2 regions of the Kribbella sp. NPDC023855 genome follow, and region 1 is predicted to be linked to the other one. Evidence: riboswitches for the same ligand, from Rfam matches in the RefSeq annotation. Region 1 holds a riboswitch; the other holds the start of a gene.
The links. Region 1 has a riboswitch for thiamine pyrophosphate ahead of thiC (phosphomethylpyrimidine synthase ThiC). Riboswitches for the same ligand answer to the same signal wherever they lie in the genome.
Positions count from the first base shown of each region.

Region 2: linked by a shared signal. The riboswitch ahead of AB0F51_RS09070 (cytosine permease) and the one ahead of thiC (phosphomethylpyrimidine synthase ThiC) in region 1 are both predicted to bind thiamine pyrophosphate.

Region 1 is NZ_JBFAAA010000011.1:156,386-159,590, forward strand. Features, by position in the region: gene thiC (phosphomethylpyrimidine synthase ThiC) at 1-1,418, opposite strand, end outside; TPP riboswitch at 1,410-1,530, opposite strand; gene AB0F51_RS30985 (lysophospholipid acyltransferase family protein) at 1,647-2,396, shown strand; gene AB0F51_RS30990 (hypothetical protein) at 2,608-3,144, shown strand; gene AB0F51_RS30995 (inorganic phosphate transporter) at 3,162-3,205, opposite strand, start outside.
Region 2 is NZ_JBFAAA010000002.1:691,159-694,363, forward strand. Features, by position in the region: gene AB0F51_RS09065 (flavodoxin family protein) at 1-680, shown strand, start outside; gene AB0F51_RS09070 (cytosine permease) at 677-2,008, opposite strand; TPP riboswitch at 2,002-2,128, opposite strand; gene AB0F51_RS09075 (alpha/beta hydrolase) at 2,149-2,811, opposite strand; gene AB0F51_RS09080 (hypothetical protein) at 2,808-3,205, opposite strand, start outside.

The DNA of each region.
Region 1 (3,205 bases):
TCGTCGTGGTACGAGCGGGCCGTGTCCGGATCCAGCGAGAGGTTGAACTGGTCCTCCCAGCGGAACTCGAACCGGGCCCTCGACAACGCGTCGTCCCAGTCCTGCGCGTGCGGGTGCCCCTTGGCCAGATCGGCCGCGTGGGCAGCGATCTTGTAGGTGATCACCCCGGTCTTCACGTCGTCGCGATCCGGCAGCCCGAGGTGCTCCTTCGGCGTGACGTAGCAGAGCATCGCGGTCCCGAGCCAGCCGATCTGGGCCGCGCCGATCGCACTGGTGATGTGGTCGTACGCCGGTGCGACATCAGTTGCCAATGGCCCCAATGTGTAGAACGGCGCCTCCCCGCAGAGCTCCTCCTCGAGCCGGACGTTTTCCGCGATCTTGTGCATCGGCACGTGTCCCGGGCCCTCGATCATCACCTGGACGTCGTGCTCCCAGGCGATCTTGGTCAGCTCGCCCAGCGTCCGCAGCTCGGCGAACTGGGCCGCGTCGTTGGCGTCCGCGATACAGCCCGGACGCAACCCGTCGCCGAGCGAGAAGGTCACGTCGTACTGGCGCAGGATCTCGCAGAGCTCGGCGAAATGCGTGTACAGGAAGGATTCCTGGTGATGCGCGAGGCACCACGCGGCCATGATCGAGCCGCCGCGCGAGACGATGCCGGTGATCCGCCGGGCGGTCAGCGGCACGTACCGCAGCAGTACTCCGGCGTGCACGGTCATGTAGTCGACACCCTGCTCGCACTGCTCGATCACCGTGTCGCGGTAGACCTCCCAGGACAGCTCGGTCGGGTCACCCTTCACCTTCTCCAGCGCCTGGTACAGCGGCACGGTCCCGATCGGCACCGGCGAGTTGCGCAGGATCCACTCGCGCGTCTCGTGGATGTTCTTGCCGGTGGACAGGTCCATCACCGTGTCCGCGCCCCACCGGGTGGCCCAGACCAGCTTCTCCACTTCCTCTTCGACCGAGCTGGACACGGCCGAGTTGCCGATGTTGGCGTTCACCTTCACCAGGAACTTCTTCCCGATGATCATCGGCTCGGCTTCCGGATGCCGGTGGTTGGCCGGGATCACCGCCCGGCCGCGGGCCACCTCGGCCCGGACGAACTCCGGATCCATGTTCTCCCGGATCGCGATGTAGCGCATTTCCTCCGTGATCGTCCCGGCCCGCGCATGCGCAAGCTGGGTCAGCGGCTCACGACCGGCGATCCAGTCCCGGCGTACCGGCGGAAGACCCGCCTGTACGTCGATCTGCGCGGTCGCGTCGGTGTACGGCCCGGAGGTGTCGTAGAGGTCGAAGTGCTCCCCGTTGGTGAGCTGCACCCGCCGCTGCGGAACCCTGAGCTCACCGGTGTAGATCTTCTCCGATCCAGAGATCGGCCCGGTGGTAACGCTCGGGCGGACAGAGTTGTCGATGGTTGTCACGATGCTGCTCCCTACGCCGGAATTACCCGGACAGGTTCGGCGGTCGGCGGCACCGGGTCTCCCCAGCCGCCCTCTCAGCCCGCTTTCGGCGCGAGCTCCCGCGATGTCAACTTGTCGCCCGTCACTCTAGCCACAGCCCCAGTACTGCGTACTCAATCCGCGCGCCCCGCGGCGAGCATCACAACGCCGATCGGTGTGCCGCCAGGGCCGACCCGGTACCGTCGGGCCATGCGAGACATCCTGTACCCGCCGGTGATCGGCCTGGCCAAGACCGCCTTCAAGGTGCTCGACCTGCGCTTCACCATGGTCGGGACGGAGCACATCCCGCGCACGGGCGGTGCGGTGCTCGCGGTGAACCACATCAGCTACGTGGACTTCGTGATCGGCGGCTTCGGCGCCCAGCCGAGCAAGCGGCTGGTCCGGTTCATGGCCAAGGAGGTCCTCTTCCGCAACCGGTACTCCGGTCCGCTGATGCGCGCCATGCACCACATCCCGGTGGACCGCGGCGCGGGCGCCGGCTCGTACCGGCAGGCGATCCAGTACCTGAACGACGGCGAGATCGTCGGGGTCTTTCCCGAAGCCACCATCAGCCGGTCGTTCGAGCTGAAGGAGTTCAAGTCCGGCGCGGTCCGGATGGCCGCCGAGGCCGGCGTCCCGGTGATCCCGATGATCCTGTGGGGCACCCAGCGGATGATGACCAAGGACCACCCGCGCGACTTCTCCCGGCACCAGCGGGTCTCCATCACCGTCGGCGAGCCGATCCCGGTGAGCAAGGACGAGGACGCCACCGAGGCCACCACCCGGCTGCGGACCACGATGGCCGAGATGCTCGCCCGCACGATCAGCGCCTATCCCGAGAAGCCGGCCGGCGCCTGGTGGCTGCCCGCGTCGTACGGCGGGAGCGCGCCGACCCCCGAGGAAGCCGACCGGCTGGACGCCGAGGAACTGCGCAACCGCGCGGCGCGCCGGCGCAAGTAGACCGGTTTGCCCCTCCGCGACACTCGGCAAGTAGACCGGTTTCCGCCTCGGCGGTAACCGCCATCCGGACGAGGACTTGACCCGGCGGCCACCTGGGGGTAGCAAGAACCCTTGAATGTCGAAGCAGGACCTGGGGGGTCCCTCTCGACGGCAGGCTGGTCGCGCTCCCGCCCCGGGCGCCACGCCTGCGGTCATCGGGCTGGGTGGGGGAATGACGATTTTGTACGGATCAGAGGAAGAGCTGCATCTCTTCGAACCGGGGAAGCTGAGTATTCCGAGCAACGTCGCGGAGGAGATTCCGGACGTCGGGGTCTACTTCCTCTACTGGGCGACGCAGAACCTGCGGCCGGACCAGGCCCGGGAGATCGAGTCGGCGGTGAACGGCCGGCGCTGCCAGAACGGCTGGTTCCCGCTGGAGAGCCTGGACGGTCTCGGCCGCCGCGGCTCGTGGCGCGGCCCGCTGACCTATCTGGCGCAGATGACCGCGAAGGACTCCGCGATCGTGAAGGCCTGGGCCACCATCAACATGGCGCCCAGCGCCGACAAGGACCGGATCGAGGCGACGGCCGACCGGCTGCTCTACCAGCAGGGCCACGCGGCCGCCGCGACCTGGGTGATGGCCGTCCGGCCGCAGGCCTTCCTGAGCCTCACCCTGCTCGGCGACTCGCTCTACAACAACTGGGAGAGCGCGGTCGCGACCCTGCGCCCCAAGGACCTCGCGAAGTCCGTACGCCGCTGGAACCGCTGACTCCCCCAGTCGCGCGGTTACTCGAGGATCAGGTGCGCGATCCCATAGACGCCGGCCGCGA
Region 2 (3,205 bases), on a different contig from region 1:
CGTTGTTCATCAACTGCACCCTCAAGCGGTCACCCGAGCGCAGCAACACCGACGGGCTGATCGAGGTCAGCCGGAACATCCTGGCCAAGCAGGGCGTCGAGGTCGACGTGATCCGCGCGATCGACCACGACATCGCCACCGGCGTCTGGCCGGACATGACCGAGCACGGCTGGGAGAGCGACGAGTGGCCGGCCATCCAGGAGCAGGTGATGGCGGCCGACATCCTGGTGATCGCCGGTCCTATCTGGCTCGGTGACAACAGTTCCGTCACCAAGAAGGTGATCGAACGGCTGTACGCGAACTCGTCGATCCTCAACTCCGCCGGGCAGTACGCGTACTACGGCCGGGTCGGCGGCTGCGTGATCACCGGCAACGAGGACGGGGTCAAGCACTGCGCGATGAACGTGCTCTACAGCCTGCAGCACCTGGGCTACACGATCCCGCCGCAGGCCGACGCCGGCTGGATCGGCGAGGCCGGCCCCGGCCCGTCGTACCTGGACGAGGGGTCGGGTGGGCCGCAGAACGACTTCACCAACCGGAACACGACCTTCATGACCTGGAATCTGTTGCATCTGGCAAGGATGCTGAAGGACGCCGGTGGGGTCCCTGCCCACGGCAACCAGCGCTCCGAGTGGGACGCCGGCTGCCGCTTCGACTTCGAGAACCCCGAGTACCGCTAGGGCTGAACTGCTTCCTTGCGACCGAGGCGGCCGAAGGCGATGGCTGCGAGCATCGAGACGATGATCGAGGTGTAGGTCGCGCCGAGCCAGCCGGGGACCGGCTGGTTGTCGAAGAGTGTTTGCTGGAGGTCGAGCCAGAACGGCGACCAGCCCTCGACCGTGCCGGGGTTGACGAGTTGGTAGGCGACGAAGCCGAAGACCCAGGCCAGTGCGGGCTGCCAGCGGAACCGGGCGGTGTCCGAGACGTCCCAGCGCATCTTGCTGACCACGAAGAAGTCGGCGATCGCGACCGCGAACAACGGGATGAAGACCGAGCCGATCAGGTACAGGAACTGGGTGTAGTTGCCCAGGTCAACGAACAGCGCGAGGCCGGTGGCCAGCACGCCGATCGCGACCGAGATCCAGCGCCGGTCGATGTGCCCGACCAGGTTGTGCGCGGCCATCGTGGTCGAGTACACGTTCGCGTAGGCCTCGTCGACCTCGTCCACCAGCAGCACGAACAACGCGATCGCGCCGGCCGGCAAGGTGACCAGCGCGGTGATCACGTCGGTGCTGTTGGTCTGCAAGGTGGCGACGGCGATCACGCCCAGCGCGTAGTACAGGACCGCGGCGAGGCCGTAGCCGAGGGCGGAGCCGGCGAAGGCGGCCTTGTTGGTGCGCGAGTGTCGGGTGTAGTCGGCGGCCAGCGGAGCGAACGAGACGACTCCGGCGGCGGCGAGGTCGACGCCGGGCCAGAAGCCGAAGACACCGTCCTGCGGCAGGTCGTGGACCGGCTTGCTGAGCACCTGGATGAAGAGATAGACCGACGCGAGCAAGACGAGCCAGACCATGAACTTGCGCAGCACCTTGATGCTGCCCAGCGGGCGGACGGCCATCGTGGTGGCGATCAGGCCGGCGATCAGGACGAACAGCCAGCGCCAGCGCTCGCTCGTCACCGCGACGGCGGCCTGCGAGATCACGATGATCTCCATCGTCGCCCAGCCGATGTTCTGCGCGATGTTGAGCACGGTCGGCGCCATCGAGCCGCGGCGGCCGAACAGCCCGCGCAGGCTGGCCATCGCCGGCGCGCCCGTGTGCGAACCGAAGACGGCGGCGCCACCCAGCACGAGCGCGCCGATCCCGCAGCCGACGACGACCGCGATCAGGCCCTTCACCAGCGAACCCGTGTACGCCGCGACGAGCGCGCCGGTCACCGGACCGAACAGCGAGATGCCGAGATTGCCCCAGAGGGTGAACTGGTCGAGGAAGCCGAGAGTGCGGGGCGCGTCCGTGGTGAGGACGAGCGGTGCCTCGGTGGCGGTCGACGTGCGTGCAGCGGTAGTGGTCATGATGACCTGCTCCCTACGCCGGCATTACCCGGTCAGGTTCAGGCGGTCGGCGACCCGGCTGTGACAGCTCGTCGCCCTCTCAGCCCGCCATCATCGGTGCGAGCTCCCGCAGAGGTTGTTACTTCGTCAACGATAACGCCTTACTGACCGTTGTATACACCGGCTATCCGCTTGATGAACGTCACAAGCTCCGAGCCGTTGGTCAGAACCGGCATGTGTGCACCGGTCGGCAGGGTCCAGGCCTCGCCGTGCGCCAGGTCAGCGACTCGCTGCGCCCAGGCAGGCGGGCACAGGCTGTCATGCCTGCACCGGACGACCACTGTCGGGCACTCGAGCCGACTGATCGCAGCAGCGAGGTCATAGCGTCGGGCGACCTCCATAGCGCGCGCCATCGAGATGAGGCCGGTCCTGGCGTACTGCGGAACCAGGGGTGGCACCAAAGCCGGTGACTCCCACACTGCGGAGCGTATCCACCTAGCGGCGAGAGTGGGCCAGCCTGACGCCTCGACGTCTCCGGTCGGGCCGATGAGCAGTAGGCCCTTGACCAACTGCGGCCGCGCCAGTGCGGTCGCCACCACGATCTGGCAGCTCGCCGAATGACCAACCAGGACGGAGGGAGCGGACAGGCGCTCCGCAACACGCTCAGCCAGCGATTCGGTCCGCAGGTCATCGCCGCGCCGCACGCGTTCGCCGTACCCGGGCAGCGTCACCACCTCGTACTGCGCATCCAGGTGCTCCACCGTGGGCGCGTACGACTCTGATCCAAGGCCGAGACCGGGGACCAGTACTACGGGCAAGGTCACTCCCAGGGTGGGCGGCTCGGGGGAGCCTGTACTACGGGATTCGACACGTCGGGCTTGAGCTCGCGGTACCCAAGGGCAAGCCCCGCCGTCAACATGAGCAGGCCCAGACCGCCCCACGCGTACGCCGTGGGCAGGCGGTGCAGCGAGTCGTCGATCGAGCCCAGGCCTGTGGTCAGCACCATGACGAACCAGATCAGCAACGGGATCAGGGAGAGGCCGACCAGCCCGAGTCCGGCGAGCTCTGCCCGATCCGGCTGGCGGCCGGCTTTGCGCCGGCTCAGTACGTCGCGCAACCACATGGCCAGCGCGGCTGCGCCGACCACGAGGGTCAGGAGCTGGCCGATGGTGTCGATGGCGTCAGTGCGGAGCGGGTGGTTCAGGGGCGAGCCGGGCG